Regions from separate parts of the Microbacterium sp. As-52 genome, predicted to be linked through region 1. Evidence: predicted binding sites of a transcription regulator. Region 1 holds the regulator's gene; the other holds the start of a gene.
The links. Region 1 encodes LexA, which represses DNA repair genes until DNA is damaged. Its sites were predicted from a motif close to TCGAACANNTGTTCGA; they were not measured.
Positions count from the first base shown of each region.

Region 2: a site for LexA is predicted at 2,289-2,304, ahead of ACLFA2_RS14780 (DUF222 domain-containing protein). Genes of this name have one in related genera too.

Region 1 covers NZ_CP188171.1:496,469-502,452, reverse strand. The annotation lists gene ACLFA2_RS02430 (S9 family peptidase) at 1-1,503, opposite strand, end outside; gene lexA (transcriptional repressor LexA) at 1,597-2,283, opposite strand; gene ACLFA2_RS02420 (LysM peptidoglycan-binding domain-containing protein) at 2,573-2,941, shown strand; gene ACLFA2_RS02415 (histidinol-phosphate transaminase) at 2,999-4,093, shown strand; gene hisB (imidazoleglycerol-phosphate dehydratase HisB) at 4,090-4,707, shown strand; gene hisH (imidazole glycerol phosphate synthase subunit HisH) at 4,704-5,339, shown strand; gene priA (bifunctional 1-(5-phosphoribosyl)-5-((5-phosphoribosylamino)methylideneamino)imidazole-4-carboxamide isomerase/phosphoribosylanthranilate isomerase PriA) at 5,443-5,984, shown strand, end outside.
Region 2 covers NZ_CP188171.1:3,046,200-3,052,183, reverse strand. The annotation lists gene ACLFA2_RS14785 (ABC transporter substrate-binding protein) at 1-684, opposite strand, end outside; gene ACLFA2_RS14780 (DUF222 domain-containing protein) at 917-2,257, opposite strand; gene ACLFA2_RS14775 (SMR family transporter) at 2,395-2,640, shown strand; gene ACLFA2_RS14770 (hypothetical protein) at 2,723-2,902, shown strand; gene ACLFA2_RS14765 (aldo/keto reductase) at 2,911-3,873, opposite strand; gene ACLFA2_RS14760 (SDR family NAD(P)-dependent oxidoreductase) at 3,974-4,708, shown strand; gene ACLFA2_RS14755 (zinc-binding dehydrogenase) at 4,732-5,865, shown strand; gene ACLFA2_RS14750 (aldo/keto reductase) at 5,873-5,984, shown strand, end outside.

The sequences.
Region 1 (5,984 bases):
GCTGATCCCCGCGGCGAAGGCTCCGCCTCGTACCAGTGCCGACAGCACGGTCCAGCCGCCTGCCGATCCGCCGCGGATGGCCAGGCGGTCGGGGTCGGCGAGCCCGGAGGCAGCCAGGCCCCGCGCCGCCGCGATCACGTCGTCGACGTCGACGACACCCCACTGGCCGTCCAAGCGTTCGCGATAGGCACGACCATAGCCGGTGGAGCCCCCGTAGTTCACGTCGAGCACGCCGATCCCGCGGCTCGTGTAGAAGGCGATCGCTGCCGAGGCTGCCCCGGTCACATGCGCCGTCGGTCCGCCGTGGACCAGCACGACGTAGGGCGGGAGCTCGTCGTCGGGGGCCTCCTCGTCGGGGTTCGCCGGCGGATAGGCGAATGCGTGCACGGCGCCGTGCGGACCGTCGATCTCGATCGACATCGACGCCGGCATCCAGCGCGGATCGACGGGCTCCCCGCCGCGCACGGCGACGACCTCCCCCGACTCGATATCGACGCACCAGAGCCCCGCCGCCACCCGGGAACCGTTGCCGGAGAGCAGCACCCGGGTGCCGTGGACCGCATCGACGCTCACATGACCGTCGCCGGGGAACTCGATGATGCTCTCGCCCCCTCCGGTGTCGATCACGACGACGTCGTCGCGCCCGTTCGTGCGGACGGCGACGATGCGGCCGTCCTCCAACGGCTGATACCAGCGGTTGCCGAGCACCCAGAGCCCGTAGCCCGTGTCGGCATCGGACGGGGCCAGCGGCCGCGGGGATCCGGAAGGCGTCACCCCGTCGATGGCGATGCGGTGGAGTGTCCAGCGGTCATCGGCGATGTCGGCGAAGACCAGTTCCGTGTCGCTGAGCCACTCGGGCTGCAGCGCCGCTCGCGAGGGGATCGTCCGCGGGAGGCCTCCGTCGACCTCGGCGATCTGCACGCGCGCGCTCTCCCACGGCATCTTCCCCCGTTCCCAGGCGACCCACGCGGCGCGGGTCCCGTCAGGGGAGAATGCGGGGTGGGCGAAGAACCCCTCGCCCTGCACGATCACGCTGACCGCGGACTCGTCTTCTGCGGCGGAGCCGTCGAGCGGGATCTCGACGATCGCGCGGAGGTGCGGTGTGGTCGAGAGGTCTTCGCGCACGGCGAGCAGACGTCCGTCCTGCACGCGCAGACCTCCGTGCGCGGGACCGGCAGCGGTGAGCGTGACGAGATCCCCGTCGGGGGTCAGGCGGCGCACCCGCTGGTCTGAGGCGTCGACGAAGTAGAGCGTCCCCCGATCGTCCGCCGTCCAGGCGCCGCCACCGTATTCGTGCACGCGGGAGCGGGCGTTCCAGGGCGCGGGGAGGACCTCGGCGCCCGTGGAACTCCGTACCGTCACCCGTCCCTTCTCGGACGGCACCGACTCACCCCACCAGATCTCCGTGCCGACGAAGCGGGCGCCGTCGATGCGAGGAGAGGACGCCGCGACTGATGCCGCGGAGAAAGGCGAAGGCCAGGAACCGTAGGGGGACGACGTCATGCTTCGAGCCTATGGGGCGCTGGCACGAGCGTCACGCGGGGCGCACACGAAGGCCCTCCAGGGAACCGGGAGGGCCTTCGTCGTGCTCTCGTCTCAGACCGCGCGGAGCACCGCCACGATCTTGCCGAGGATCACGGCTTCATCGCCCAGGATGGGCTCGAACGCCGAGTTGCGCGGGAGCAGCCACGTGTGGCCGTCGCGACGGCGCAGCACCTTGACGGTGGCCTCGCCGTCGAGCATCGCCGCGACGATCTCGCCGTTCTCGGCGCTGTTCTGCGAACGGACGACGACCCAGTCGCCGTCGCAGATGGCGGCGTCGATCATCGACTCGCCGGAGACCTTGAGCATGAACAGGTCGCCCTTGCCCACCAGCTGGCGGGGGAGCGGGAAGATCTCCTCGACCTGCTGGTCGGCGGTGATCGGCACACCCGCGGCGATGCGTCCGACCAGGGGGACGAGTGCCGCATCGCCGACCGGTGTCGCCACGTCGGCGGGATTCTCGGTGCTGGCCCCCGGGAGGTCGATGAGCACTTCCATGGCGCGGGTCTTCCCGGGGTCGCGACGCAGATAGCCGCTGAGCTCCAACTGCCCGAGCTGGTGGGTGACGCTGGAGAGGGACTTGAGACCGACGGCGTCGCCGATCTCGCGCATGCTCGGCGGGTAGCCGTGGTGCGCGATCGAGTTCTGGATGACCTCGAGGATCGCCATCTGCTTCGGGCTGAGGCTCTTCCGGCGGCGCGTGCGCGGTGCCTCCGACTCGGGGGCAGAGTTCTCGCTCATGGTGCTCCTTCAGTGCGTGATCCGACGTCCCTCTTCGAATGTCGGAGGCCCGTGGTGGGGTGTCCTTATCGAAACCGTATCCGAGAAACGGGCCGATCTGGAAGATCTGTTCGAGCGTGTCGGCTCATTTCCGGATTCGGTTTCGAAGAATACTTGACAGATGTTCGAACTCGAAGATATCTTCGGTACGTAGCTTCGCATTCACGGCTCCCGGCCGAGACGGGAATGCGAACGCTACGCCAACTTCCCCGGCGGCCTCACCGCTCCGGGACAGGCTAAGGAGCACCACATGAGCAGCATCAGCTTCAGCACCGCAGCAGTCATTCCGGCGTCGACCCGTCCCACGACGCGACTCCGACTGACGACGCGTGGCCGCGCCGTGCTGCTGGCTTTCGCCTCGGTGCCGCTCGCGATCGGTATCGCCTTCGCGGCGCTCAGCGGTGGCAGCGCGATCGCTTCGGGAGCAGATTCGGCCGCCGTCAGCGTCGAGACGGTGACCGTCATGCCAGGAGACACCCTCTGGTCGATCGCCACCAGCGTCGCTCCCGATGCCGACCCGCGCGACGTCATCGGTGAGATCAGCCGGATGAACCTGCTGCGCGGTGGAGAACTCCAGATCGGCCAGACGCTCGCCATCCCGGCCCAGTACGTGAACTGATCCGGCGGCGGCAGCACAGCAGCAACTTTGCGTCATCGAGGCAAGGCGCCGCTTAACATGGGAAGGGTGACCCTCTCCCTCAACGATCTCCCGCTACGCGACGATCTTCGCGGATTGACGCCATACGGCGCTCCGCAAGCGCCGCTCCCGATCGCGCTCAACGTGAACGAGAACACGCATCCGATCCCCGACGCGGTGGCGAGCGACATCCTCGACGACATCGCCGTCGCGATCCGCGACGTCAACCGCTATCCGGACCGGGAGTTCACGACGCTCCGCGAGTCGTTCGCGGAGTACCTGGGGCATGGGCTCACACCGGAGCAGATCTGGGCCGGCAATGGCTCGAACGAGGTTCTCCAGCACATCCTCCAGGCTTTCGGAGGTCCCGGGCGCACGGCGTTCGGTTTCGCGCCGACGTATTCGATGTACCCGCTCATCGCCCAGGGGACGGGAGCACGCTGGATCGCCGGCACGCGTCAGCCCGACTACACGATCACCCCGGACGAGGCTGCCGAGCAGGTGCGGGCCGCCGATCCCGATGTGGTCATCCTCTGTTCTCCCAACAACCCCACCGGCACGCCGCTCGGGCTGGACGTGATCGAAGCCGTGTACGACGCGGCCCGAGGCATCGTGATCGTGGATGAGGCGTACCAGGAGTTCGCGCCGCGCGATGCGATCTCCGCCCTGACTCTGCTCGACGGACGCCCGCGTCTCGCCGTCTCGCGCACCATGAGCAAGGCCTTCGCCTTCGCCGGGGCCCGGGTCGGGTACCTCGCTGCCGACCCCGCCTTCATCGACGCGTTGCGTCTGGTGCGTCTGCCCTATCACCTGAGCGCTCTCACCCAGGCGGCGGCGATAGCGGCCCTGCGCAACGCCGACGTGATGCTCGCGATGGTGGAGGAGATCGTCGAGCAGCGCGATCGGATCACGGCGACCCTCGAAGCGCTCGGATACCAGCCGCACGAATCGTGGTCGAACTTCGTCCTGTTCGGCGGCGTCGCCGACCCGCGGGCCACCTGGCAGCACCTGTACGACCGCGGCGTGCTCGTGCGCGATGTCGGCATCCCCGGACACCTCAGGGTCAGCGCGGGCACGGAGGCCGAGACCACCGCGTTCCTCGAGGCGCTGGCCTCGATAGGATCGGCTTCATGAGCACCCCCGTACTGACCCCGCGCACCGCGAACCGTGTGCGCAGCACGTCGGAGTCCACCGTCGAGCTCGAGCTGAACCTCGACGGCACCGGGGCGAGCCGTATCGACACGTCCGTGCCGTTCTTCGACCACATGCTCACCGCCTTCGCGAAGCATTCGCTGACCGACCTCACGGTGCGGGCTTCCGGCGACACGCACATCGACGCGCACCACACGGTGGAAGACGTCTCGATCGTGCTCGGCCAAGCCATTCTCGAAGCTCTCGGGGACAAGTCCGGGATCTCCCGTTACGGCGACGCGCTCGTTCCCCTCGACGAGGCACTGGCGCAGGCGGTCGTCGACATCTCCGGTCGTCCGTATCTCGTGCACACGGGAGAACCTGAAGGCTTCGAACACCACCTCATCGGCGGGCACTTCACCGGTTCGCTGGTGCGTCACTCATTCGAGGCCATCAGTTTCAATGCCGGTCTGACCGTGCACGTGCGTGTGCTCGGCGGGCGTGATCCGCACCACATCGCCGAGGCGGAGTACAAGGCGTTCGCCCGCGCGTTCCGCGAGGCCAAGGCTCTGGATCCGCTCGTCGACGGGATCCCGTCCACGAAGGGTGCGCTGTGAGCGCAGCGCCCCGGGTCGCGGTGTTCGACTACGAGTCGGGCAACGTCCACTCGGCGGTGAAGGCGCTCGTCGCCGCCGGCGCGGATGCCGTGCTGACGCGCGACCGCGCCACCGCTCTCGAGGCGGATGGACTCGTCGTCCCCGGTGTCGGTGCATTCCAGGCCGTCCGCGATGCCCTGCGCGCCCACGGAGGGGACGAGATCATCGATCGCCGTCTCGCCGGCGGCCGTCCGGTCCTCGGGATCTGCGTCGGGATGCAGGTCCTCTTCGAGCACGGCGTCGAGCGCGGTCACGACACCGAAGGGCTCGGCGAGTGGCCCGGCGCGGTCACCGAGCTCAATGCCCCGGTGCTGCCGCACATGGGCTGGAACACGGTCGAGCCCGGTGCCGACAGCGTGCTCTTCCGAGGCATCGAGCAGGAGCGCTTCTACTTCGTGCACTCCTACGCCGCGCAGTCCTGGGAACTCGACGTCATCCCGCCGTTCCCCGAGCCCGTTTTGACCTGGACGACGTACGGCGACCCGTTCCTCGCCGCCGTCGAGAACGGGCCGCTCTCGGCGACGCAGTTCCACCCGGAGAAGTCCGGGGAAGCCGGCATCCAACTGCTGCGCAACTGGGTCGGAAGCCTCTGACGTCTCCGGCAGGCGTCACCCGTTTTGTTCCCCGCCGTCCGGCGGACTACCCTCGGTTCTCGTGCCCGCACCGGGCCGTAGAGCTTCCCGATACAAGGACCCCATGAACGACTTCGCGCAGTCCCCCTCGCTCACGCTCCTTCCCGCCGTCGATGTCGCCGGGGGCAAGGCCGTCCGCCTGACCCAGGGCGAGGCCGGAACCGAGACCAGCTACGGCGACCCGTTGGATGCCGCAGGGGAGTGGGTGGCGCAGGGAGCGAAGTGGATCCACCTCGTCGACCTCGACGCCGCGTTCGGCCGTGGCAGCAACGCACCGATCCTGCGCAAGGTCATCAAGCAGTTCAAGGGCGTGAGCATCGAGCTCTCCGGTGGCATCCGTGATGATGCGACGTTGGAGGCGGCTCTGGAGAGCGGCGCCACCCGGATCAACCTGGGCACGGCCGCGCTGGAGAACCCGGAGTGGGCGGCCGATGTGATCGGCCGTTACGGCGAGGCGATCGCGGTCGGCCTCGACGTGCGGGGGACGACGCTCGCCGCCCGCGGATGGACCAAGGAGGGCGGTGACCTCTGGGAGGTTCTCGACCGCCTCGAAGACGCCGGCTGCAGCCGTTATGTCGTCACCGACGTCACGAAGGACGGCACTCT
Region 2 (5,984 bases), 1.4 Mb from region 1:
GAAGATCGCCAGCTCGGAGAACGGATAGGTCTCGGCATCCCAATGATCGGCGGCCTTGGTGAAGTGATACTCGGCGCCGGCCACGCTCGTCGCGCTGTCGAGGACGTAGGGCCCGGAGCCGATCGGCTCACTGCCGAGCGTGCCCGCTTCGATCGACGCCGGGGAGGCGATGTAGCTGCGGCCGAGTCCCATGAGGTACAGGATCGTGTCGTCGCGCTGGGTGAGGGCGATACGGACGGTGTCGTCGTCGACCTTCTCGAAGGAGGCGGCATTGACGTAGGCCTCCCCCGAACGAGCACCGGCCTTGAGGTATTCGAGGCTCGTGATCACGGCGTCGGCATCGACCGGGGTGCCGTCGCTGAACACGGCGTCGGTGCGGATGTCGAGGTCGATGCTGAGGTCGTCGTCGGCGACCTTCCACTCGGTGGCGAGCGACGGGATCGGGTTGCCGTCGGCGTCGAGGGCGATCAGGGCGTCGTAGACCGCGGAGAGGTACGGGCCGTCGAAGCCGATGTCGGCGAGCGAGGGATCCCAGGACGTGATGTCGAGGAAGTTCCCGATGTTGAGAGCATCGGGACTCTCGACATCGCTGCCGCCGGACGGCGAGGGTGTCGAGCCGCTGCAGCTGGTGAGCGCGAGGGTCGCGGCGACGGCCGCGACGAGCGCGAGGGGCATTCGTTTCATGGTTCCTTCTCTCGGGTGCAGGGGTGGTGAAGAAGGGGTGAGGTGCCGCTGACCGGAGGCCGGATCCGACGTCACTTCGATGTGTCGTGCTGTTTAGTCTACATGCGTGGAAAAAGAGCGCAAGAGCGTTTCCTCCGCGGAGAGCGCCGACTCATGCCTCGGGGCGCACCGGCCTTGTCCGTGCGCGCAGGCATGGCCGGGCGTGGCGCATCCTGCCCTCGGATCGCAGCGCTCAGGCGGCGATGTCGAAGCGCGCTCTGCCACCCGGACGAGGTGTGCGGGCGGGGTCGACCGAGGCCGGCGGGAGGAACCACACCCTCGCGCACCCGCCGCCACCGTCGATGCGGACATCCCATCCGTTGTCATGGATGCGGTGGTGACAGGTCTCGCACAGCAGCACGCCGTTCGAGAGATCCGTCGGTCCGTGGTCGCGTCTCCACCACCGGATGTGATGCGCCTTCGTCATCTCGGGCGGCAGCCCGCACATGGCGCAGCCGCCATCCCGTTCCGCCAACGCCAACCGCTGCGCCCGTGTGAACAGGCGCTTCTCGCGCCCCCAGTCGAGCACTTCACTCGCGGCTCCGAGCACGCACGGGATCACTCCCCCGCCGGCGGCCATGCGCCTCGCAGCTCCGATGCTCACCGGCTGCTCGATCCCGTCGATCTCGGCGGAGCCGGTGCCGGCCTCGAGGTCGTCGAGGCCCACCCTCACGACGATCGTGGCACCCGCCAGCGGCACCCTGGTCGCACAACCGAGCACGTGCGCGGCGAACACGGCGAGCGCATCAGCCTGAATCATCGGCACCGTGCGGCGGTCGGCGTCCGGCGCATCGGCGTCCGTCGCATCCTTCCGAGCGGCGAATGCGGCGGTCACGTACCCGCGGATCGCCGTGACGACGGGGGCTGCGGTCTCGGCGTCGAGGATCGCGTTCAGATGCAGCATCCCGTTGCGCTCATGAATGGTGAGCGATCGGCGGGAACGCTGCTCCTCGAGCCGCGGCTCCACGCCATCCGGATCGAGCCACGCTTCTGCGCGAACCACCAGCTTGCGCACGTCGTCGAGAGCGAGCCCCGCCGCCTTCTCCACGAGCACCCGCTCCGCCTCGGCGACACGCACCGCCCCCGCCGGCAGTCGGCACCGATCCAACAGCGCGATGATCACCGCCGCCGCCTGGGCACTCAACACCCCCGCACCGAGCGCCTCGCGCACCACCGGATGTTTCGCCGGCAGGGGCGCGCCCAAGAGGTCTTCGCGGGGCACCACGGCTTCCCCGACCCTCACGAGCCGCGTCGCGTCACCCCGCGACACACCCACCGTCGCCGCGATCAACGTCGCCGGGTTCCGGAAGCCCTGCTGCTTCGCGAGGCTCTCCGCGCCCAACTCCGGACGGGACTCGCGGGAGATGCACGCGGCCACCTCGACGTGCACCGCATCCAACCGTCTCTGCAGCTCCCCGAGGGATGCACTCACCGCGATCAGCTGCTCGCGCGACAACTCGCCCGACTCGTCCGCGCCAGCCCACGCCGCGTCGAGGCGGGACATCGCCTCGTGCAGTACGGCCAACTTCGACATGACTCGATTCTACCGAAGCAGGTCGCGAGTTTCGAACAGATCTTCGAATGGATGCCGGTATTCTGACGGTCGTTCCCGGTCGAGCGCTGCGCGCGAAAACCCCTTCCCTCCCTCGTGCGCTCCACGAAAGGCACGCGATGACAGACCGCCCGCGCCCGTCGGCCTGGCCACCTCTTCTGATCGCGATCGCCCTGGAGGTCAGCGCGACCCGCTCGCCCCGTGCAGCCGAGGGTTTCACGCATCCGCTCTGGCTCATCGTTGTCATGATCGGCCACACCGGCTCACTGCGGCTGCTGTCGGTCGCGCTCGATCGCGGGATGGCGATCGGCGTCGTGCTCATCGCGGCCGGTGCGGCGATGATCGAGTTCGGCGGCGCGCACTGACGCGAGCACGCAGACCGCACCCACTCCGTGGTTCACTGGATCCGATCGCAACGGCCGAGAGGAAGAGGGTGCCGCCGGCCGCGTGGGGGCGACGTTCCCGCCGAGCAGCACGCTCGAAGCCTGGCGGGATCGCTACGTCCGCGTGTGGGACGAGTACATCGATGAGCTCGAACCCGATGAGGACTACCGCGTCGACCGGCGGCAGGTCATCGTCTCGACGTTCGAGCGCGCTCTGACCGTCGCCCGCGAGCGCGAGGCGTAGGCCCCCCTTCACCACGCGCCGTCGGCCCGCACCTCGCGGTCGACCCGGCATCCGGCGAGCGCGGCACGCACCTCGGCTCCGTGATCCCGGGCGAGCGCGAGCGCCGCGTGGTTCTCCTCCAGCTGCGCGAGGCGAGAGGCACCGAACAGCACATTCGCGGTGGCGGGGTTCGACAGGCAGAAGGCGATGCCGAGTGCGGCCGGTGTGACCCCGAACCCGGCGGCGACGCGAGCGACCTCGGGATACACGGCGACGATCTGCTCACGGACGCCTCCGACGTCGGCGCCGATCTTCCGCTCGGGCACACGCCCCGTGGCCAGGATGCCGCCCTCGAACACATCGGACGCCTGCAGGGCGAGCGTGCCGTCGGCGAACAGCGGGCCGTAGGCATCGCCCTCCGCCATCGCCCTCCGAGCGATGCCGTACTTCAGTTGCGCGAACGCGGGACCTGCCGCGCCCTGTTCCGCGGCCTCGGCGAGCGCCTGGCGCGTGTGCTCGATGCGCCAGTTGTTGATGCCCCAGGAGTCGACGAGCCCTTCGGCGATGAGCTCGTTCACGTCGGCGACGAGGCGCGGGATATCGGGGGCGTCGAGGTAGTCGCCCACCACGAGGGTGTCGAAGCGGTCGAGTCCCGCTCGCTCCAGCGACTCCTCGAGCTGCGCGCGGAATCCCTGGTTCGGCCAGTCCCACAGCCAGAGCTTGCCGCACAGCACGATCTCGGCACGATCGACGCCACTGGCTCGCAGCGCCTGCCCGAACAGGACGTCGGTCTTCGAGTTCTCGGCGTGCGGGCCCATGTTGTAGTACGCGACGTCGAAGAACCCGGCGTCCAGCTCCACCGCCCGGCGGATCAGGGCGACCGCCTCGTCGGGCCCCATCCGGTCCCAGGTGTTCCACGATCCGAGCGCCAGCGGAGGCACGGGCACGCCTGCGGGGGCCAAGCGGTTCCGGGGATATGTCGTTTCGGGCATGGAGGCTCCTTCGCCTTCTCGAGACACGGGGTTGTGTTTTTCTATGTTTGTAGAATATAACGGAGACATCCCGTCAGAACAGCCGTCAGTGAGGACGAACATGACCGCATCTCCCCGCCGGATCCTGGTCACCGGAGGCGCATCCGGGCTCGGCCGCGGCATCGCCGCCGCCTTCCGCGACGCCGGAGACGAGGTCTTCATCGGCGATGTGAACGCGGATGCCGCGGCCGCCGTCGCTGCTGAGATCGGCGCGACGGCCCTCACGCTCGATATCAGCGACGAGACCTCCGTGCGCGCCGCGGCCGAGCGGGTCGTCGCCGACGGCGGCCTCGACGTCCTGGTCAACAACGCGGGCATCGTCGCCGGCGGCGGCACCCTCCAGGAGGTCCCGGTCGACGTCGTCGACGCGGCCCTGCGGGTCAACGTGCGCGGCACCTTCCTCATGCTCCGCGTCTTCGGCGGTCTGCTCGCCGAGGCGGGACGCGGGTCGATCGTCAACATCTCCTCGATCGGCGCCCGACAGCCCACCCCCGGCCTCGGCCACTACGAGGCGACCAAGGCCGCGGTCGACGCCCTCACCCGCACGGCCGCGATCGAGCTCGCCGCGGCGGGCGTGCGCGTGAACGCGGTCGCCCCCGGGCCTGTGCTCACGCCCCTGACCGCCGACTTCGCGTCGAACCCGCAGGCGCGCGCGGCCTGGGAGTCGCGCATCCCCCTCGGCTCGATCGCCGAGGTCTCCCAGATCACGCCGCTCGTGCTGTTCCTCGCGAGCGATGCCGCCAGCCACATCACCGGAGTCTCCGTCGCCGTCGACGGCGGACAGCTCCTGGTCTGACCGACACCGCCGTCTGGAGAACCATGTCCCTCCCCACGCTCGACCTGCCGCCCGCCCCCGGGCTTCCGACTTCGACCCGCGCCGCCGTGCTCACCGCGCACGGCGAACCGCTCACCCTGCAGAACCTTCCCCTCCCCGCCGAGATCGAGCCCGGCGCCGCCCTCGTGCGCATCTCGTGCACCACGCTGTGCGGCACCGACATCGAGATCTGGGAGGGCCGGATGAGCTTCCCCGGCATGCTCCCGATGGTGCTCGGACACGAGATGGTCGGCGAGATCGTCGCTACGGGGCCCGACACGAAGGACGCCCTGGGACGCCCGCTCTCCCCCGGCGACCGCATCGGCTGGTCCGAGTCGACCTGCGGCGAGTGCCACGGATGCGTGGTGCTGCGCGAACCCGTCGCGTGCTCCCGCCGCGGCTACGGGTTCCTGCAGCGGGCCGACGTGCATCCCTTCGCCACCGCTGGACTCTCGGAGTATGCCTACGTGACCCCGGGGGCGGCGAAACTGCTGCTCCCGGCGTCGGTGAAGGACACCTGGGCGTCGATGGCCGGGTGCGCGGCCAAGACCGTGCTGCGGGCCTTCGAACGGGCCGGGCGCATCCGGCCCGGCTCACGCGTGGTCGTGCAGGGCGCCGGCGCGCTCGGCATCTTCGCCACGGCCGTCGCGAAGATCTCGGGAGCCGGCCAGGTCATCACGATCGGCGCCCCCGCGTCGCGCCTGGAACTCGCCGGACGCTTCGGCGCCGACGCGGTCGTCGACTTCCGCGACGGCCCGGTCGTCGAACAGGTCATGGCGCTCACCGGAGGCCGCGGAGCCGACCACGTGTTCGATTTCGCCGGCGCGCCGAGCGTCGGGCCCGACGCGATCGCGATGGCGGCACAGCGCGGCACGGTCGCCATCGTCGGGTCCACCGGTCCCGCAGGCGACGGCTTCCCGCTCAGCACGATCATGGGCAAGGAGCTCACGGTGGTCGGCTCGCTCAACGGCGACATCTCGGACTACTCGCGCGCGATCGACTTCTTCACCGCGTTCGCCGACCGCTTCCCCTGGGACGACCTGTTCAGCGCCCCGGTCGGCCTGGCCGACGCCTCCGCGAAGATCGCCCACATGCACCAGCTCGATGAGGTCAAGGCCGTCATCGACCCGAGACGGTGAGGACCCCGTGACCACTCCCCTCCTGCCCCGCCGCGAGATCGGCCGCAGCGGCATCGACGCCTCGCTGTTCTCCCTCGGCTCCTGGCACACCTACGACCGGATGGACTTCGGCGACGCGG